DNA from 3 places in the Erwinia pyri genome. Region 1 is predicted to be linked to each of the others. Evidence: predicted binding sites of a transcription regulator. Region 1 holds the regulator's gene; each other region holds the start of a gene.
The links. The regulator LexA, encoded in region 1, represses DNA repair genes until DNA is damaged. The targets are predictions, from matches to a motif close to TNCTGTATGTACATACAGNA.
Positions count from the first base shown of each region.

Region 2: the regulator LexA is predicted to act here: its motif matches at 5,279-5,298, upstream of sulA (SOS-induced cell division inhibitor SulA).
Region 3: the regulator LexA is predicted to act here: its motif matches at 2,548-2,567, upstream of Q3V30_RS14100 (DNA translocase FtsK 4TM domain-containing protein).

Region 1 is NZ_CP132353.1:4,129,152-4,136,467, forward strand. Features, by position in the region: gene Q3V30_RS19580 (conjugal transfer protein TraF) at 1-332, opposite strand, end outside; gene zur (zinc uptake transcriptional repressor Zur) at 811-1,326, shown strand; gene Q3V30_RS19590 (CsbD family protein) at 1,500-1,709, opposite strand; gene dinF (MATE family efflux transporter DinF) at 1,951-3,273, opposite strand; gene lexA (transcriptional repressor LexA) at 3,376-3,984, opposite strand; gene Q3V30_RS19605 (diacylglycerol kinase) at 4,101-4,460, opposite strand; gene plsB (glycerol-3-phosphate 1-O-acyltransferase PlsB) at 4,589-7,012, shown strand; gene ubiA (4-hydroxybenzoate octaprenyltransferase) at 7,070-7,316, opposite strand, start outside.
Region 2 is NZ_CP132353.1:2,921,770-2,929,085, reverse strand. Features, by position in the region: gene rmf (ribosome modulation factor) at 20-187, shown strand; gene fabA (bifunctional 3-hydroxydecanoyl-ACP dehydratase/trans-2-decenoyl-ACP isomerase) at 253-771, opposite strand; gene Q3V30_RS13855 (Lon protease family protein) at 840-2,594, opposite strand; gene matP (macrodomain Ter protein MatP) at 2,779-3,234, shown strand; gene ompA (porin OmpA) at 3,336-4,400, opposite strand; gene sulA (SOS-induced cell division inhibitor SulA) at 4,748-5,257, opposite strand; gene Q3V30_RS13835 (TfoX/Sxy family DNA transformation protein) at 5,470-6,099, shown strand; gene yccS (YccS family putative transporter) at 6,096-7,316, opposite strand, start outside.
Region 3 is NZ_CP132353.1:2,991,854-2,999,169, forward strand. Features, by position in the region: gene Q3V30_RS14100 (DNA translocase FtsK 4TM domain-containing protein) at 1-2,486, opposite strand, end outside; gene lrp (leucine-responsive transcriptional regulator Lrp) at 2,606-3,100, opposite strand; gene trxB (thioredoxin-disulfide reductase) at 3,629-4,597, shown strand; gene cydD (heme ABC transporter permease/ATP-binding protein CydD) at 4,736-6,505, shown strand; gene cydC (heme ABC transporter ATP-binding protein/permease CydC) at 6,502-7,316, shown strand, end outside.

The DNA.
Region 1 (7,316 bases):
CTGGTGATGCTATCCGCCAGATCCTGATAACGGTCCACGCTATCGGTTAAGTCATCAACCTTATCAATCAGCTTGTTTTTATCCGTGACCTGCAGACCCGCTGCCGGAAGGATAATGCTTACCGTGTCATCCGGCTGCGCTTTGGTCATCAACGCCGGGTTTGCCAGTACGGCGGTGCCGTAAGTGGAAGAGGCAACACCTGTACCGCCCATTGCATCGTTGCGCGCATCGTAATAGTTACCGGCGGCCAGTGCGCTGAGGGGAGCCAAAAATAAAATGGGGAACGCTGCAGGGCGGGAAAAGCTGTTCAACTTACGGATTAATTTTGCCATTTTTACTTGAGACCCATCCAGACCAAGAGGAAAACGCCATGAAAAGCGTGAAATTTTCTGCTGCCTGAATAATGAACATAGAGGCAGCTTTTCATTGCTGTGAAGTAAGTAACAATGGTGGGGCTTTTCGGCTTATTGCCGTTTTATTTATCTGTTAGCAGGCAGATTCATAAGCTGCCCGTAACGTTTTATTTATCTTAAATGCGATATCACCGCCGGTAACAAAGTAACCATTATCAACACAAGCTGCAATTCACATTAATAAAGTTTTATGGAAATTTTATGGCACGATTTCAAAGCGCCGGATCCATTAACGCTCTTTAACAAGTCAGCCTTACGGCAAATTTGAATCAGATCCAGCGTTAGTTCAACGATTTAACCCGGTAAACCCCCGGCAAAAAATGGCAGGTTGCCTGAATTCGGCGTTTCAGGGCGGGCGTGATAACATAACAATCTGATCTGGCCTGAGGGGAATATTATGAGCATAAGCAGTCCTGAAAAAATCCTGTCGCAGGCGGAAACGATCTGCCAGCAGCGCAACGTCAGGCTGACGCCTCAGCGCCTGGAAGTGCTGCGCTTAATGAGCCAGCATCATGGCGCAATCAGTGCTTATGACCTGCTGGATTTGCTGAGAGCATCAGAGCCTCAGGCCAAACCGCCTACGGTCTATCGCGCGCTCGATTTCCTGCTTGAGCAGGGTTTTGTTCACCGCGTGGAATCGACTAACAGCTATGTGGTTTGTCATCATTTCGAACAGCCTTCCCACACCTCGGCGATGTTGATTTGCGATCGCTGTGGTTCTGTAGCGGAACAGCAGGCGGAAGGGGTAGAGAATATCCTGAAATCGTTGGCACTAACCTCTGGATTCGCCCTGGCAAACAGCGTTATTGAAGCTCATGGTTTATGCCGCGATTGCGTGGAGATTGAAGCCTGTACCCATCAGGATGCGTGCCAGCACGATCATACCGTGGCGGCAAAGAAACGTGGGCGTTAAGAAGCGCTGACGCTCTAAAGCGTGGGTAGATCTCACAGGGACAGTGCCGTACAGGGATTTTAAAGCAGGAAGATAACAGAGGGATCTTGAAGTGATTAAGTGGCACATTCCTTGTGCCTGGGTAGGAGCATCGTCCTGAAACGCTAAATTCTTGTCAGAGAATTCTCTGGCTGTCAGAAACGGTGATTGTTATGGGTTTCCCATTCACTGAGTTCTTTCTCAGCCTGATCTTTACCATAACCATAACGTTCCTGAATTTTGCCAACAAGCTGATCGCGTTTACCTTCAACAACGGTCATGTCGTCATCGGTCAGCTTGCCCCATTTTTCTTTAAATTTACCTTTCAACTGTTTCCAGTTACCGCCGGCTTCGTCTTTATTCATCTTGTCTCTCCTCGACCTTAGGTTTACACAGCTTTAGGATTATCATGTCAGCGAAACAGAGAGCAACAACATAAAACGCTGCTCAATCGCCTGACGTACAGATAATTATAGTAGAAGATAAGAATCCTGCACTGTTAAGCAAAATATTCCGCCAGACTCAGAGAAGATCTAAAAGGTGCTTCTTTAAAAAAGCTTGCAGATCAGGGGGTAACGAAGAGGCAGAGGAGAGTAACAAATGATTTCACTGCACGAACCAGCTCCCATTCTGCCAGTGGCGACGCCAGATAAGCCAGAGCGTCAGGCCGCGTAGCAGCAGGAATACCGTCACCGCCAGCCATAGCCCATGGTTGCCCAGCAGCGGGACAGTAAACAGCGTCAGGCCATACCCCGCAGCCGCAATGAACATGCCATTACGCATTTCGCTGGCGCGCGTTGCCCCGATAAACATGCCATCCAGCAGATAGCACCAGACGCCGCAGACGGGCAGTACGATTTGCCAGAACAGATAGCTGTCGGCCTGCTGCTGCAAGGCCGGAATTGAGGTGAGTAAGGCGACTATCTCCGTGCCAGCCAGGCCATAAATCAGGGAAAAAGCGAGTGCCACCAGCCCTGCCTGACGACAGGCGGCGCGCCAGACCGAGAGCAGCTTCTCTGCGTTTTTAGCCCCAAAGGCTTCGCCAGAGCACGCTTCAACGGCATAGGCAAAGCCATCCAGCGCATAGGCGGTAAAGGTCAGGAACATCAGCAGCACCGCATTCACAGCGACCACTTCGCCACCCAGACGCGCGCCCAGAACAGTCAGCGAGGCGAAGCAGAGTTGCAGCAGCAGAGAGCGCAGCATAATGTCGCGATTGAGCCGCAATAGCCGCCCAATATTGCCGCACCAGGCCGTTTTTATCAGCGGCAGCGAAATACCGCGCAGCTTCAGCACGCGCCACACCATCACCAGACCGATAATCATCGTGGCATATTCAGCTATTGCCGTGGCGGCAGCGGCGCCCTGCACGCCCCATTTCAGGCCAATCACGAACCAGAGATCCAGCGCGATATTTACCACGTTCCCCACCACCAGCAGGATCACCGGCGCCCGCGCATACTGAACGCCCAGCAGCCAGCCAAGCAGCACCAGATTCGCCAGCGTGGCAGGGGCGCTCAGCCAGCGAATATTCATAAACAGCGCGGCCTGATGCAGCACTTCTCTGTCGCCGCCGACAAGGGAAAGCGCAAGATGCGTTAGGGGAGATTTCAGCAGAACAAACAGCAGGCCAGCGGCCACTGCAATCAGAAGGGGTTGCATCAGAGCACGGGCCAGCGCGGGTTTATCCCCTGCGCCAAAAGCTTGCGCCGTGAGGCCGGTAGTACTCATGCGTAAAAACAGCAGCAGCATAAAGAGAAAGCTGGTAGCCGTGGTGCCAACGGCTACGCCGCCCAGATAGGCAGGACTGTCCAGATGGCCAATGACCGCCGTATCCACCAGCCCCAGCAGCGGCACGGTGATATTCGACAGGATCATTGGCAGCGCCAGCCGCCAGAGATGTTTATCCGAGGGGGAAATTAATCGCATTATCATCCACTGTGCGACTGGCTAATAAGCACTATCGTCGCACCAGAGCGGCGCCACGATAACAGTGGCGCACCTCTCAGCAGGTGCGCCCGGATCGGACCTTTAGAGCCAGTTACCGTTGCGAATCACGCCCACGGCCAGCCCTTCAATCGACAGCGTCTGCTGACGCAGGTCTACCACGATCGGTTGGAAATCGCTGTTTTCAGGGAGTAAATGCACAATATTACCCTGTTTTTTAAGGCGTTTTACCGTAACCTCATCATCAATGCGCGCCACCACGACCTGGCCGTTACGCACATCCTGCGTTTTATGCACGGCGAGCAGATCACCATCCATAATGCCGATATCTTTCATCGACATTCCGCTGACGCGCAGCAGGAAATCGGCGCCCGGTTTAAACAAACCTGGGTCCACCTTGAAGTGCCCTTCGATATGCTGCTCCGCCAGTAAAGGCTCCCCGGCAGCAACGCGCCCTATCAACGGCAACCCTGTCTCATCTTCCATCATCAGGCGGATACCGCGTGATGCGCCGGAGACGATTTCAATCACGCCTTTACGCGCCAGCGCTTTGAGGTGCTCTTCAGCCGCATTAGGGGAACGGAAGCCGAGCTGCGCAGCAATCTCCGCCCGCGTCGGTGGCATGCCGGTCTGGTTAATGTGGTCGCGTATCAGGTCGTAAACCTGCTGCTGCCTTGCCGTTAGTGCTTTCATCCCGCCCCCTGGTTGTTTATACAGTCGACTGTGAGTATATACAGGTATTTGCGCATTGAAAACCTAAACCTGCTTAAAAAACGACGGTTCGCTAAAATCTGGAAAACATCCCGCAATTAACCCATTAACAGCATTACCCACACAAAAATAGCGAGTAATATCGTCAGCAGCACCGCGGCAGAGCCCATATCCTTCGCGCGGCCCGATAAGGGATGGAATTCGCTGCCAATCCGGTCCACAACAGCTTCCAGCGCGCTATTGAGGATCTCGACGATAATGACCAGCACCACAGACCCTATCAGCAGCACTCGCGTCATGGCATCCACGTCGAGCCAGCAGGCAACAATGGTGGCAATCACGGCAGCAACGGCTTCCTGCCGGAAGGCCGCCTCGTTTTGCCAGGCGGCGCGTATTCCTTTCCACGAGTAGCCGGCGGCTTTTATAATGCGGGTCAGTCCGGTGACGTTATTTGCCATAATGAGGGAACCCTTTGTGATGATTAACGTCAATGTCTGGGTGGCGCACATTTTGCAACACCACAGATCTCACTGGCGCTTTCTGGTATGCTTGCGGCGCTTTGCTAACAAGAGGCTTCATGTTGTCTATGTCAGGTTGGCGTAACTTATATTATAAAGTATTGAATTTACCGGTTAAATTTCTGGTAAAGAGTAAAGCGATTCCTGCCGAGCCGGTCACTGAGCTGTCGCTCGACACATCGCGCCCTATTATGTATGTGCTGCCCTATGATTCAAAGGCCGATCTGCTGGCGCTGCGTGAACAGTGCCGCAAACAGGATCTCCCCGATCCGCTGGATCCGCTTGAAATCGACGGAACGGTACTGCCTCGGCACGTCTTTATCCATGATGGCCCGCGTGTCTTCCCCTACTTCGTGCCAAACGTGGAATCGGTGAAACTGTTCCATGAGTACCTGGATCTCCACCGCAGCAATCCTTTACTGGATGTGCAGATGGTGCCGGTCTCTGTGATGTTTGGCCGGGCGCCTGGCCGCGAAGTGCAGGGTGACGATCAGCCCCATCTGCGCGTGCTGAACGGCGTACAGAAATTCGTTGCCGTGCTGTGGTTAGGCCGCGACAGCTTTGTGCGTTTCTCACCGATGGTGTCGCTTCGCCGCATGGCTACCGAACACGGTACGGATAAAAGCATTGCCCAGAAGCTGGCAAGAGTGGCGAGAATGCACTTTGCCCGCCAGCGTCTGGCTGCAGTGGGTCCCCGTCTGCCCGTCCGCCAGGATCTGTTCAACAAGCTGTTGCAGTCGAAAGCGATTGCAAAAGCGGTAGAGGATGAGGCGCGCAGCAAGAAAATCTCCCACGAGAAAGCCCAGCAGAATGCCATTGAGCTGATGGAAGAGATTGCCGCTGATTTCTCCTATGAAGCGATTCGCCTTACGGACCGCATCATGGGCTGGACATGGAGCCGGCTCTATCAGGGCATTAACGTCAACGGCGGTGAACGCGTGCGCCAGCTGGCTCAGGACGGTCATGAAATCGTCTATGTGCCCTGCCACCGTAGCCATATGGATTACCTGCTGCTCTCTTATGTGCTCTATCACCAGGGGCTGGTGCCGCCGCACATCGCTGCCGGTATCAACCTCAATTTCTGGCCAGCAGGGCCGATTTTCCGTCGTCTGGGCGCCTTCTTTATCCGGCGTACCTTTAAAGGTAACAAGCTCTACTCCACCGTGTTCCGCGAATATCTGGGTGAACTCTTTACCCGTGGCTACTCGGTTGAATACTTTGTAGAGGGCGGCCGCTCACGTACCGGTCGCCTGCTTGACCCGAAAACCGGCACGCTGTCGATGACTATTCAGGCGATGCTGCGCGGCGGTAACCGCCCTATTACGCTGGTGCCGATCTATATCGGTTATGAGCACGTAATGGAGGTGGGGACTTACGCAAAAGAGCTGCGCGGCGCTACCAAAGAGAAAGAGGGCTTTATGTCGATGGTTCGCGGGCTGCGTAAGCTGCGTAATCTCGGCCAGGGCTACGTAAACTTCGGTGAGCCGCTGCCTCTGGTGGCTTATCTCAACAAGCACGTGCCGGAGTGGCGGGAAGCGATCGACCCGATTGAAGCCCAGCGCCCCGCCTGGCTGACGCCAGCGGTCAATGATATTGCTCAGCGCGTGATGGTCAGCATCAACAACGCCGGCGCCGCAAACGCGATGAACCTTTGCGTGACGGCTCTGCTGGCCTCCCGCCAGCGTTCCCTGACGCGCGAGCAGCTCGTTGAGCAGCTCACCTGTTATGTACAGCTGCTGCGCAACGTGCCCTACTCTTCAGACTCAACCGTGCCGGAGATGACGCCGGAAGCGCTGCTTGACCACGCGCTGAGCATGAACAAGTTTGAAATTGAGCAGGATAATATTGGTGAAATCATCGTCCTGCCTCGCGAGCAGGCGGTTCTGATGACCTACTACCGCAACAACGTGCATCACATGCTGGTGATGCCGTCGCTGATAGCGGTGATCCTGATGCATTACCGTGAGCTGACGCGGGCCGAGCTGCTGCGCCAGATTAGCGTGATCTATCCAATGCTCAAAAGCGAGCTGTTCCTGCACTGGAATAAAGAAGATCTGCCGGCGGTGCTGGATCTGCTGGTGAGTGAGATGGCGCGTCAGGGACTGTTGACGGCGGATGACCAGATGCTGCGTCTCAGCCCGGCCCGTTTCCCTACGCTACAGCTGCTGGCTGCGGGTGTGCGAGAGACGCTGCAGCGCTACGCCATTACCTTCTCTATTCTCAGCGCCAATCCGTCGATTAACCGCGGGACGCTGGAAAAAGAGAGCCGGACCATGGCTCAGCGCCTGTCGGTACTGCATGGTATCAATGCGCCTGAATTCTTCGACAAAGCGGTCTTCTCGACGCTGGTGCTGACGCTGCGTGATGAAGGCTATATCAGCGATACCGGCGATGCTCAGGTTGAGCAGACGCATAAGGTCTATCAGATGCTGGCTGATTTAATCACTCAGGAAGTGCGGATGACTATCGAAAGTGCGGGACCGCACGAGTAAATAGTGACGCTGTTAAAAAGGGTCGATGAGCAATCATCGACCCTTTTTTATGGCTTGTCACAGCCAGTTGACCAGCGGAGAGGTGCTTAACGCAATACCGATAAACAGCACTAACCCCACGTAATTGTTGTTCAGAAAGGCTTTGAAGCAGGCATCGCGTTCGCGGGCGGAGATCAGCTTCTGCTGATGGATAAAGAGCGTGCCAGCCAGCAGGATTGACCAGTAAAAAGCGCCGCCAAGCTGCATCATCCAGCCAATCAGCGCCATTAATATCAGCGTCGTCAGCTGCAGAAGGCCCACGATG
Region 2 (7,316 bases), 1.2 Mb from region 1:
AGAGGGGATTACAGGCATGATGAAGAGACAGAAACGAGATCGGCTCGAACGGGCACATTCACGAGGTTATCAGGCCGGTATTACCGGACGCTCGAAAGAGATGTGTCCCTATCAATTAATTGATGCGAGATCTCACTGGTTGGGAGGTTGGCGACAAGCCATGGAGGACAGGACGGTTACCGCGTAATCAGCCTGTTCAATATCAAAGGAAGAGAACCTCCGCTGAAGCGGAGGTTTCCATTTCAGGAACCGTCAGAAAGCCGTAGTATCTTTGAACAGACCCACTTTCAAATCGGTAGCCGTATAGATAACGTTGCCATCTACCAGCACTTCACCATCTGCCACACCCATTACCAGCTTGCGATTGATCACGCGCTTGAAATGAATGCGATAAGAGACTTTCTTCGCCGTTGGCAGCACCTGGCCGGTAAATTTCACTTCACCCACACCCAAAGCACGCCCTTTCCCTTCAGCGCCTAACCAGCCGAGGTAAAAGCCAACCAGCTGCCACATGGCATCCAGACCCAGGCAGCCAGGCATGACCGGGTCGCCAATAAAGTGACAGCCAAAGAACCAGAGATCCGGATTGATATCCAGTTCGGCCTCAACGAAACCTTTACCGTAGTTACCGCCGTCTTCGGTCATTTTGACCACGCGGTCCATCATCAGCATATTACCTGATGGTAAAGGTGGACCTTCAGCACCAAACAGCTCACCGCGACCCGATGCGATCAGGTCTTCTTTTGTATAGGATTCGCGTTTATCTACCATGTTTTCAATAAGCCTTATTTTAATGAATCACGAAGGTTAGCTAACAGGTGTAAGCTGAACAAGTCCGATCAGCTCTGGTTAAACCAGTTTAGCCAGCGCAGCGGCCATGGGCGATGACGCCCATCCAGCTGGGTGATTTGCGCAATGCGCTCCTGTATTGATCGTAGCAGACAAGGGCCTTCTTCCTTATCCCACTCTGCGCCTGTCAGTAATGGCAGGGCTTCTTCCACACTGCTGACTGCCCAGATATGGAATTTTCCTTCCCGAACGGCGTCAACCACTTCCTGTTGCAGGGAGAGATGGCGAACGTTAGCAAGAGGGATAATCACGCCCTGATTGCCGTTCAGATCGCGCTGATGACAGATATGGAAAAAACCTTCAATTTTTTCATTCAGCCCGCCAACCGGTTGCACACGGCCAAACTGATCGACTGAACCTGTCACGGCAATTTGTTGCGTCAGTGGCTGGCCCGACAGCGCGCTGATCAGCGCACAAAGTTCGGCCAGTGAGGCGCTGTCGCCATCCACCTCTGAATAGGATTGTTCAAACACGATTGAGGCGGAGAAAGGCAGCTGCTGCTCCAGCTCCAGCTCAGAGATAAGCCAGGCCTGCATAATCATCATGCCTTTCGCATGAATATTGCCGCCCAGTTCCGCTTTGCGCTCCACGTCCGTAAACTCACCGTCACCCACATGCACCACGCAGCTGATGCGGGAAGGCTCGCCAAAGGCACGGGGATGACCGGGGAATTCAATCACTGACAGGGCGTTGATCTGACCGATCATTTCGCCTTCCGTCTCAATCACAATCTGGTCAAGCAGGATCTCATCCCGTACGCGCTCTGCAAGGAAACCTTCACGCCAGAAACGGGTTTCTAACGCAGTTTGCAGCTGTTCACCGTTGAGGGAGTTATCCGGGCTGTAGAGCGAAGCTTCCTGCAACTGACGAATAATCCAGGCGGGGCAGAGCGGCAGCGTATCCTGATCGCCGGTATAGCGGACCGCTTCCCGGATCAGCACGGGCCAGAAATCTTCAGCAAACGGGCCATATCCTTCGGCTGCTGCCACCGACAGCAGCCATTTCACCCACAGGCTGAAATCTTCACCATCCACAATCTGAATATTTTCTTCAAATTCACCATAGAGACAAAGAGAGGCCAGCTCTGGCTCCATCTCCTGGAAATCGGCCAGCACATCACGATCGCCCGTCAGAACCAGACGAAAGTGCAGCGGCATTGAAGGGATAGAGGCGGGCAGCGGGCGCGTGTCGTCCGGTGAATGCCACTCAAAGCGTTGGGTGGTGAGGATCTGTCTGATGCGTAACCACAATAGTGGCTGAGCCAGCAGCGTGCGCAGGGAGAGAATTAAGATGCCACCGTTAGCCTTGTGCACCAGCCCGGGTTCAAGCACCAGGGTATTATTGTGCAGACGAACGCAGCCCAGCAGCTGCTCAGCTTCAATCCAGTCTGCACAATGCACGCCGCCCGTACTGGCAAAATTATCCGCTGCATTTTCCGCAGACCGCAGGCTGACCTTAAACCCGTCCACCTGATAGTGGCTTCCTGCCAGCGTGACCTCATCCTCTTCGGAGAGTTCAGTCAGGACGCTCTGCAGCAAAGCCTGATATTCAACGTTTTCAGCGGTTTTAATCAACATCAACGGTAATTTAGCGGGCGTTTGCAGCAGCAGGCTCAGGCCGTTAAACAGGCGCGCCTGTACGGCATCAAAGCAGCTTGAGTTGTCATCCGGTGCCTGCTGGAAAAGGGGCTGAACGCTTTCTGTATCGGGCTGTAGGGCACGCCATTCAAGTCGATTGTTGGTCAAAGTTATCGTATTTTTCTGATGTGAGTAAAAGCGGCATTATACAAGATTTCAGCCTGTTAAGCACCGTAGAGATGCAGATCAACCCATGTTCAGTCGCAGAATGTGGCGTTTGCCCGTTTTCTTTACGGCAGGGTCAATAAAAGCTGTTATTCTAAACGCGTCACGAAATCAGCATGAGATTCCGATGAAATATCAACAACTCGAAAATCTTGAAAGCGGTTGGAAATGGAAATACCTGGTGAAAAAACACCGGGAGGGCGAAGCGATCACGCGCTATCTGGAATTCAGCGCTGCTCAGGTTGCGGTTGATGAACTGCTGGCCATGGAAAACCGACCGGTAGATGTGCTGACCTGGATTGCGCAGCATATTAATCCAGCCCTTGAAAACCGCATGAAGCAAACTATTCGTGCCCGCCGTAAACGCCATTTCAATGCTGAACATCAGCACACGCGTAAAAAATCTATCGATTTGGAATATCTGGTGTGGCAAAGGCTGGCCGGTCTGGCACAGCGGCGTAACAGCACGCTTTCTGAAACCATTGTTCAACTGATAGAAGATGCGGAGCGTAAAGAGAAATACGCTAACCAGATGTCTTCTCTTAAACAGGATTTAAAAGCCATTTTGGGTAAGCCAGAGTAGGGCTTTATTAAGAGCGGCAGGCTTCGTTTCCCCTCTTCTGAGTCGCCGGCAACAGCCATAAAAAAACCCCGCCTTAGCGGGGTTTTTTCATCAAAGTGAACTTAGCCCTGTGGCTGAGTTACAACGTCTTTGATGCCTTTAACTTCGATTTCTACGCGACGATCCGGTGCCAGGCAATCGATCAGGGCGTTACGGCCTTTCACGCTGTCACAGGTGTTGCCGGTAACTGGGTTAGTTTCACCCATACCGCGTGCAGAGATCTTGTTAGAAGGGATGCCTTTAGAAACGAGGTAGTCAACTACAGACTGAGCACGCTGCTCGGACAGTTTCTGGTTGTACTGGTCAGAACCGATACGGTCGGTGTAACCCATAACAACAACGGAACCATCTTTAGGATCCAGGGAGCTCAGCTGGGTGTACAGCTGATCCAGAGCCTGCTGACCTTCTGGCTTCAGAGAAGATTTGTTGAAGGTGAACAGCACGTCTGATTTCAGAGTGAAACGCTTGGTTTCAACAACTGGCGCAGGTGCTGGCGCTGGCGCTACTGCTGGAGCAGCTTCGTCCTGACCGAAACGGTAGGAGAGGCCCAGGCTCAACATGGCGTTATCTGGACGAGCACCAACGGTCTGTGCATCACCGATGTTGTTAACCCACTGGTAGTCCAGACGGGTAGCCCAGTTCTGGGTCAGAGCATATTCAACGCCCACTGCTGCCAGTGGAGAAACGCCGGTGTCATGATCGCTTTGACGAACACCGTTGTTGTTCTGCGTTGAATCTGCGCGCCATACCATGCCGCCCAGACGAGTATAGATGTCCAGATCGTCAGCAATTGGGTAGCTCAGTTTAGCAGCCAGCTGAACGCCCTGTGCTTTGAATGCGCCGTTTACGTTGTTGCCTTTGTTAGGCATACGACCCAGCCAGTCATAACCCAGTTCGAAGCCCAGGTACTGGTTAGCCTGGTAGCCACCGAACGCACCAGCACCAAGCTGGCTTTCGTGGGTTGGGCCGTCGTTGTTTGCATAACCGTTACCGTAGTAACCAGTGTCATGGTACTGAGACCAGCCCAGTTTAGCACCGGTATACCAGGTGTCATCTTTAGGAGCGGCCTGCGCTACGGTAGCGAAGCCAGCCAGTGCCACTGCAATTGCGATAGCTGTCTTTTTCATTTTTGCGCCTCGTTATCATCCAAATAGGCAATGAGCTTTAATTAGCTCTTTGATTAATCCTTCGCCGGGTTATGACGCTCGATTATGACTCATCCAAAAAAGGGAGATTATTGAGCACCCTGGCGACGTAAAGTCTACAACGTACCAGCAAACTTACAAGTATGATGTGATGGAGGTCAGCAAAAAAACAGCGTTTCGTACACAAATTTACACATCTACAGACAGGTTATGCCTGAAAAGCAGGGGGTAAAAATGGCGCTAAGCCATTGTCCCGCAGGCGCATAGCATAATCAGAGGGTTATCCGGACATCAGAAGAATTTTCTCATGAGAAAAATCTTATTTTTACTTAATGATACAAAGTAGAGTGAATTTTTAGCCCGCGAAACGGTCTGGAGGAGGCGCTGATGATCCGATCCGGACGCATAATTAATCCCAAAGCTTGTCCCATTTCAGCAGCAGCCTGAAGCCTTTGCCGATCGGCCAGAGAAATATCTTCCGGCAGCCAACCTAATACCACACTGTAATTACCCGTCTGCAAAGCCTTAATCATCGCTTCAACTGTAGTAATAGCACCCGGCTGATGGATCTGCATCACTTTATCCAGCGGCAATCCAGACTGAATCAGCCATTCACGGCTTAATTTCTGCTGCGGCGTCAGCCAGAGCTGCCAGCGCGACTGCATACCCAACTGTTGCAGCAGAGGCAGTAACAACATCTGTGTCATACCAGGCTGATCCTCGCTGTAGATCAGCTCACTGATTAATCCAGTCGCTGAGCCAGGCTGTGCTGATGCACAATCCACGGCCTGACGGCGGCCAGACTTAACAGAAGAAGATTTCAGGGAATGCGTTTGCATAATGGCTTCGCTCTCAGGGGTTACTGTATGAATGTACAGTATATCGGAGGTGTCCAAAGATCAACCTTATTTTTCCTGGAAACGTCTCGCAAAATCTTAACGTGAAGCGTTCCGGCGCTATTTATTCATTGAACTTGTAACGGTGATTGCTTATTTTTTTATTTCCTAAATGGAGGATTTATCAGGGTAATTTACAAGGAAAAGGACGTAATATGCGGGATTCAAAAAGTAAAATTGCCAGCGCTAAGCAGCAGCTCTCAGCATTAGGAGAGATCAGTAGCCGCAGCCAGTTCGGCGGATACAGCTTGTCAGTGCAGAGCGTCGTCTTTGCGCTTGTCAGCGAAGGTGAACTCTATCTGCGGGCTTGTGAGGAGGTCAGACCCTACATTATTGAACACAACATGAAGCGGTTGCTGTTCACTAAACGAGGGATCCCTGTTGAGCTGGAATACTATCGGGTAGAGGAGCCGTTATGGCAAAAGCCCGAAGAGCTGATCGCACTTTCCCAAAAGTGTTTACAGGGGGCTGCTCAGGCAAAGGCCACGCAAAATAAAATCCGCAGGCTTAAAGATCTTCCCAATCTCAGTCTGAAGCTGGAGGTGCAACTCAGACGTGCCGGTATTTGTACCGTAGAAATGCTTAAAGAGCAGGGCGCAAAACGCTGCTGGCTCAAGCTGCATGCCATGAACAGAAATCTGGGGGTAAACATTCTTTTTGCCCTGCATGGGGCCATACAAGGAATGCATTACGAAGCGCTGCCTGTTGCTATTAAGGAAGAGCTGCGCGTCTGGTATAATGAAACAGTGCTCTGCCAGACGCAGAATAAGCCCCGTAAAACCTAATCTGCCAGCACCTGTTTTTTTAAATGAGCAATTTCCGGTAAAAGCGCTATTAACAGGCCGACCTGTTGCAATACCAGCGGTTCTTTCGTTTCCGGGTCGGCTTCAGTTGCCGCTAAACGTTCAGAGAGATTGGCCAGCAATCGTTTCGCCTTGGTTTCATCTGCCAAATCAATATGCAGTACATCGTCGACGTAACAAACCGCATCATCCATTAGCTGTAGCATAGAGGGGCGCGTTATTTTCTCGCGATGTGCTCCCAGGGCGGAGATATAGCTGAGAAATGAGTGGTTCAGACACATCAGACGAAAAGCCGCTTCTTTTACGCTTGCCGAACTATTCTTTTCAGCCGAAATATTAGAAACCACGGAGGCCAGCTCAGCATCGCCATTATGTGCATCACGGCGCGCAACCCGGTAGTCAAGACGATTATCCTTGCCCTGATGATACTGAACCAGAATAGCGTCAAGATAGCGACAGTTAGCATTCAGCGTGCGTTCTGCAACAGAGGAGAGCCGCCGGAAACGCCAGTCAGGCCAGATAAAGGCCACAGCGAGCCAGGCGATGCCGCAGCCCAGCAGCGTATCGATAATACGCGGCAGGGCAACCTCAAAACCCTCACCCAGCAAATTAAAGCAGAACAGCACCAGCAGGGTGATAAACATGGTGGCATGCGCATATTGTGATTGCCTGAACGCAAAAAACAGCACGCCACTGATGACAATTAAAATCAGCTGTCCTTCAACGGAGGGAACCAGCCAGAGCAGGGGGAGGCCAACTATAATGCCTGCCACCGTCCCGGCGATACGCAGTGCCAGACGGCGTTTGGTTGCGTTGTAGTTGGGCTGGCAGACAAACAGGCTGGTTAGCAGGATCCAGTAGCCATGTTCCAGTCCGGTCAGCTGAATAAAGCCATAGCCGGCACAGAGCAGAAGCGACATTCGTACAGCGTGGCGGAACAGAGGAGATTCGGGCGACAGATGTCTGCTGAAGCGTAAGCGGATATCAGACCAGCCGGTCAGCCCCTCGCTGGAAAGCATCTGGTCATGGCTTTCCGTATTGTTTTCCAGTATCTGTTCTGACTCGATGGTCGCCAGCTGCGCGTCGATGGCCTTGAGGTTATTTAACAGATAGTGCATCGCTTTGACTTCGCTGCTGCCTGGTCTGGCGGCAGAAAGTCTCTCCATCGCCGCATTCAAATGGACAAAAGCCCGCTCAAA
Region 3 (7,316 bases), 1.1 Mb from region 1:
CCAACGTAAGGTTTGCCCGGGATCACTTCAACAACGCGCACGGCTACTGCGGAGAGTGAACGTGCGAGGTCACGGGAGAGATTCGAAATACGTGCGGCCTTCACGCCCGGTGCCAGGTCAAGCTCAAAGCGGGTGATAACCGGACCTGGCGATATGCCAACCACTTCCGCTTTAACGCGATAATCGCCAAGACGCGCTTCAACAAGACGTGCCGTTTGCTCAAGCGCAAACATATCCACCGGTTCAGCTTCTACTGGGGGAGCAGTCAGCAGATCCAGCGTTGGCAGCGGCGTGGTCGGTCTTTCCAGCGGTTGCTCATGACGTACCAGGAACGGATGGAAAAGGCTGTCCTGCGCAGGCTTCACCGGCTCAGGTTCAACCGCTGGCACCGGCGCGGATGGCGGCGTCTGCCATGCAGGCGCAGCAGCAGGCTGATGCACTTCAGGTTGAGGCTGAGCAGCCTGCCAGGATGGCGCAGCAGTCGGCTGTTGCGCTTCGGGTTGCCGCTGAGCGGCCTGCCAGGCTGGCGCAGCAGTTGGCTGTTGCGCTTCGGGTTGCGGCTGAGTGGCCTGCCAGGATGGCGCAGTATCAGGCTGATGCACTTCAGGCTGTGGCTGAGCCGCTACAGGCTGCTGGGCCGGAGAAGCATGCCACGAAGGCGCTGCGGATGGCTGCGTCTGTTGGGAAGCCTGCTGAGGCTGCTGCCACTGTGGCGGCTCGGCTGGCGCCTCTGCATGCAGCGTAAATAGCGGTTCGCTTGGACCGTCATCAACCAGATCGTCAAGAGGAGAGAAATCGAAGGCACCGGCGGTATCCAGTTTGAAGGCAGCGGTGGTTTCCTGCTCTGCTTCCTCGCCATAACGCTGATTTTGCTGCATCGCGAACTGGCGTGCCAGGGCAGCCTGCTGCAACGCCTCTTCATCCTCTTGCGCAAACTCCTCGCTATAGCGGGTCTGCTGCTGAGCCATAAACGCTTCACGCAGATGCAGTTCGTCCATTTCCTGCGCGGCATCATGCTGCTCATTTGCCGGAGAAGCGGACGCGTGCTGCTGTTCCTGCTCCCGGGCTTTTTCTTCAGCCATACGCTGAGAAGGCAGCTTAATACCATAAGAAGCCAGCTCACGGCGGGTGGGTAATTTCACCGGATTAGGGCGTGGCAGCGCCGGGCCAATACCCTGCTTAACCTGCGGATTGCCTGCCTCGCTGGTGGCGCTGAAACCAGGCATGAAAGGTGCAGAAGCCGCAGCCACTTTCGCGGCATCAGCTACACCCTGCATTCCCGCTGGCGTCTCCATTGACTGTGAAGGCTGCGAAGAGAAATCAAACGGCGATGCAGAAGAGGCATCACGCCAGTTCCCCATCTGCGGCCCCTCATCTTCATCGTCGATTTGTACTGAGGGCGCCGGCGTTTCGGCTGGCATCTCAAAACGATAAAGCTCAGGCTTTTCTACTCCCGGCGCCGTTTGCTGGGATTGAGCAACAGCAGGAGCGGCGGCGGTCGGCAATACAGGCTCTGCGTTAACGGATGCAGGCGCTGAAAAGGCCGCGGCATCTGATGAAGGCGCGGCAGCCGGAGCCGGTGTACCTGAAACAATCGAAGAGTGTGACGCGGCTGCAGAAGCTGGTGCTCCTGGCGTTGCCGTATTCACTGCAGCCGGAACCGCTGAAGAGGGAACACCTGAAGCCGCTGCGGCAGATTCGCCTGCGGAGGCGGTAGCTGGCTGGCTAAGCAGAGGATCGTTATCCTCCTCTGCCGCGCTATGCTCTGTACCCGGCGCAGTGAACAGCACATCATCGTCGTGGAGGGGCCGAGCTTCTGCCCTCTCGCCACTCCGTTCATCTTCCTCTTCATGCCAGCGCTCATCGGCACGCGAGCGGTTACTGGCGAAAGTGAGCACACCCATCACCACACCGCCGATCTTCTCAGCAATGGTCAGCCATGACCAGCCGGTATAGAGCGTCAGCCCGGCAGCCCAGACGCAGAGCAGGGTTAAGGTACCTCCTGCGCCACTAAACCAGGGGGCCATCGCATTACTTAACAGGCTGCCAATCACGCCGCCTGAAGCAAAATACCAGATGTCATCAGCATTGAGCGCGGCCAGACCGCAGGAGGTGATCACCAGCGCCAGCACGCCAATCAGCCGCAGCGCGACGGCAAAGTAGTCGATATATTCCTGAGAATGGCGCTGCCGGAAGGTGATCCAACAGAGGCCGAGAATAACAGGAGGGATGGCATAAGCCATTACGCCGAAAATGAAGAACAGGGTATCCGCAAGCCAGGCGCCAACGCCGCCGCCCACATTGTGGATAGGTTCATGCCAGGCGGTCTGGGACCAGCTGGGATCGGAAGGATTGAAGCTCACCAGCGCCACCATCAGATAGACGGCGAAAAGAGCAACAATAATCAGTAACGCTTCCAGCAGACGACGTCCACTGCTCAGCGGTTGTAGGGATACTTCTTTATCTTCTGTGTATTCCTGGCTCAAGAGTACTCTCCAGGTGCCTGTAAACTATGGAGGCAACAGCGCCGGGCAAGCCCGACGCTGAACCTGTATGAATTCACAGGAGTGTACCGAAATCTCTCAGGTTTTGCACCTGCCCTGTGTTACCGCGTTTTAATGACTAAGCGGTTACTTTGTTTCACTTCTTCCATGACCACATAAGTCCGGGTGTCATTCACGCCCGGCAGACGCAGCAGGGTCTCGCCCAGTAATTTGCGGTAGGCTGACATATCGGGAACGCGCGTTTTCAGCAGGTAGTCGAAATCGCCTGAAACAAGATGACACTCTTGAGTTTCCTCAAGTTTTTGTACGGCGGCGTTAAATTGCTCAAACACATCCGGCGCGCCACGATTCAGAGTAATCTCAACAAATACCAGCAATGAAGCATCCAGATAGTGGGGATTCAGCTGGGCGGTATAGCCAAGAATAAAGCCCTGACGCTCCAGACGACGGACGCGCTCCAGGCATGGAGTCGGTGATAAGCCTACGCTTTTGGAAAGGTCGACGTTGGAAATTCGTCCATTCTTTTGCAGTTCATTAAGGATATTGCGGTCGATCCTGTCGAGATCTTTACCGGGTCGTTTTTTATTGTCTACCATTATTATTGTCTCTCTAAATGCCTTCCCTTTACTTGCCAGACCCTGAAGATGTTCTGTTCCAGGGTTGTTCTAAGTGAAGTCAGGAGCCTGCTGCGCCTCTGTCGGGCGCCCATCCGTATGACGCATGTTGTCTGTCCACACCATGCGTCATGACCAATGACAGACTGCGTTTATGCCGCCGGATTACCTGAAAGTGGAATGAAACCCTGTTTTGGCAGCGTAAATGCCCTCTGCTTCCTACACTGTTTTCGCAAAAGCGCAGCCGATTGTCAAAGCAAAACAAACAAAACCAGTACAACATGCCAGAAGTATCGCTGCGTGACTGTTTTTAAATAGATATTTTTCCCGGCTACGCACTATGAAGCGACACGTTTCGCCCTGTTTTAGCGCATCCCTCCCCATTCTGGCGCACGCTCTCATTGGTCAAACCTTTTGCAGTCATCGTTAACAAAATTGCAGAACGCTTTTGTTGCCGCGTTAAATTCCCTACAATCAAAAAATGTTTGCCAGACAAAAAATGAGGGTCTCATGAGCACGGCCAGACACAGTAAATTACTTATCCTGGGTTCCGGCCCGGCTGGTTATACCGCTGCAGTGTATGCGGCGCGCGCCAACCTGAATCCGGTGTTGATTACCGGCCTTGAAAAAGGCGGACAACTGACCACCACCACAGAAGTGGAAAATTGGCCTGGCGATCCTCACGATCTCACCGGCCCACTGCTGATGGAGCGGATGCAGGAACACGCTGAAAAATTCAACACTGAGATCATTTTCGACCATATCCATACGGTAGATTTACAGACCCGTCCATTCCGTCTGACGGGCGACAGCGCTGAATACACAGCAGATGCCCTGATCATCGCCACGGGCGCGTCAGCGCGTTATCTGGGGCTGCCTTCCGAAGAGGCATTTAAAGGGCGCGGCGTCTCCGCCTGCGCAACCTGCGACGGGTTTTTCTACCGTAATCAGAAGGTAGCGGTAATTGGCGGCGGTAATACTGCCGTGGAAGAGGCGCTTTACCTGGCGAACATCGCTGCTGAAGTCCACCTGATCCACCGTCGGGACAGCTTCCGTGCCGAAAAAATCCTGATCGATCGGCTGATGGAAAAAGTGCATAACGGCAACATCGTGCTGCACACCAATCAGACGCTGGATGAAGTCATGGGCGACCAGATGGGCGTCAGCAGCCTGCGCCTGCGCTCTGCGCTGGACAATCAGCAGACGGAAGAGTTGACGGTTGCCGGCCTGTTTGTGGCGATCGGCCACAGCCCGAATACCGGCATCTTTAAAGATCAGCTTGAACTGGAAAATGGCTATATCAAGGTCCAGTCAGGCCTGCACGGTAACGCCACGCAAACCAGTATCCCAGGCGTCTTCGCCGCAGGCGATGTCATGGACCATATTTACCGTCAGGCGATTACTTCTGCCGGTACCGGTTGTATGGCCGCGCTGGATGCTGAGCGCTATCTGGATGGATTAGTTAAAAACTCTCAGTAAGTTGTTAACTTCCTGCATCTATCTTGCTTAAGGCGGCCTTCTCAGGTCGCCTTTTTATTTGCCGCATTGTACCATTGCCAGCCTGTTCCCCCTGGTGGGACGTTCCCTCTGTTTCGTTAACCGCTCAGCTGGAAAGGCATGAACAAAACACGGCAGCAACATCTACTTCGCTGGCTGAAAAGCCAGACAGGCCATGGTAAACGCTGGTTAAGACTTTCACTGATTTTAGGGCTGGGCAGCGCCCTGGTGGTGGTCTGTCAGGCCTGGTTACTGGCAACGATACTCCAGTCACTGATTGTTGAACTCCGCCCTCGCGAAACGTTAATCGTCCCCTTTATGCTGCTGTTCAGCTGTTTTGTGCTCAGAGGCATCCTGAGCTGGCTGCGTGAAAAAGTTGGTTTCGAATGCGGCAAAGCGATTCGCTCTACACTCAGGCAAACCGTGCTCGATCGGCTTGGTGCCCTGGGGCCAGCCTGGATCAAGGGAAAACCGGTGGGAAGTTGGGCCACGCTGCTGCTTGAGCAAATTGAAGAGATGCAGGATTACTATTCCCGCTATCTGCCGCAAATGTTGCTGGCCCTCTTCATCCCCTGCTTTATTCTCATCGCGCTCTTCCCGGTAAACTGGGCGGCGGCGCTGATCCTGCTCTGCACCGCGCCGCTGATCCCGCTGTTTATGGCGCTGGTAGGCATGGGAGCTGCAGATGCCAATCGCCGTAATTTCCTTGCGCTCGCCAGGCTTAGCGGCCATTTTCTCGACCGTTTACGCGGTCTGGAGACGCTGCGACTCTTCCATCGTGCCGAGGCTGAAACAGAGAGCATTCGCGCCGCGTCGGAAGATTTCCGTCAGCGCACCATGGAAGTTCTGAGGCTGGCCTTTCTCTCTTCTGCGGTGCTGGAATTTTTCGCATCTTTATCAATAGCCGTAGTCGCGGTCTATTTTGGTTTCTCCTATCTTGGCGAGCTGAATTTTGGGCATTACGGCCCAGGCGTCACCCTTTTTGCTGGTTTTCTGGCGCTGATCCTGGCACCAGAGTTCTTCCAGCCGCTGCGGGATTTAGGGGCGTTTTATCATGCAAAAGCCCAGGCGGTAGGGGGAGCTGACTCGCTGGAGACGTTTTTAACCAGCAGCGATACTCTCGCCCGCGAACGCGGCGATCGGATTATTGACACTCAGCATGGCCTTACCCTGCGCGCGCAGGATTTACAGGTTCTGTCACCGGAAGGTCAGGTGCTGGCAGGCCCGCTGAGCTTCACTCTTGCAGCGGGCCAGCGTATTGCGCTGGTGGGACAGAGTGGCGCGGGCAAATCCTCCCTGCTGAATGTGCTTTCGGGGTTCCTGCCTTATCAGGGATCGCTACAGGTTAACGGCGTTGAGTTGCGCGAGCTGGATCCTGCTTTCTGGCAGCAGCAGCTGGCCTGGGTAGGACAGAATCCTCACCTTCCTGCATCCACCCTTCGGCAGAATATTGCGATGGGGGAGACTGAAGATCGGGAGAGGCTGCTGCGGGTATGTGAGCAGGCTGGGGTAACTGAATTCCTTCCCGGTCTTCCCGCAGGGCTGGAGAGCGAAACGGGTGAGCAGGCTTCAGCCCTCTCAGTGGGCCAGGCACAACGGGTCGCCGTTGCCAGAGCACTCTATAAACCCTGTCGTCTGCTGCTGCTGGATGAGCCGGGTGCCAGCCTGGACAGCCAAAGCGAACGCCATGTTAACTCGGCCCTGCTGCAGGCTTCCTTTAATCAGACAACTTTGCTGATAACCCATCAGCTGGATCAGCTTGAACAGTGGGATGAGGTCTGGCTGATGCGTAACGGCGCTCTTATTCAGCAGGGGCCTCATGCTCAGCTGCTGCGAAGCCCCGGCGCTTTTGCCGATCTGGCCGCGCAGCGTAAGGAGACGGTGGAATGAAAGTGTTATTGCCCTTCTTAGCGCTCTACCGGCGTCATTTCTGGCGGCTTTCGCTGGGAATTTTACTGGCTATCGTCACGCTGCTGGCAAGCATCGGTTTACTGACGCTCTCCGGCTGGTTCCTGGCCGCCTCCTCGCTTGCTGGCGTGGCAGGACTTTACAGCTTTAACTATATGCTGCCAGCCGCTGGCGTGCGCGGCGCCGCGATTACCCGCACCGCCGCACGCTACTTTGAGCGCCTGGTCAGCCATGACGGCACCTTCCGGGTGCTCCAGCATTTACGTACCTTCACCTTCAGCAAGCTGCTCCCGCTCTCTCCTTCCGGCCTGGCCGGTTTTCGTCAAGGCGACCTGCTTAACAGACTGGTGGCCGATGTCGATACGCTTGACCACCTCTACCTGCGGGTTCTCTCTCCGCTTATCGGCGCTCTGCTGGTTATCCTGACGGTGACGCTGGGTCTGGGCTGGCTGGACTGGTCGCTGGCGCTGACCCTGGGCGGCCTGATGCTGGCCACACTCCTGATACTGCCCCCCCTCTTTTACCGGGCAGGACAGCCTGCCGGCCTGGCCATGACCACTTTACGCGGAGCCTATCGCAGCCAGCTCACCGACTGGCTGCAGGGGCATGCAGAGCTCTCTATTTTTGGTGCTGAACCGCGTTTTCGCCAGGCTCTGGACCACACTGAAAAACGCTGGCAGGCCGCACAAAGGCGTCAGGCAAGTCTGATGGGAATTTCTCAGGGGGCATTAACGCTGGTCACTGGCGTAGCCGTGGTGGTTATTCTCTGGCTGAGTGCCGGAGGCGTAGGTGA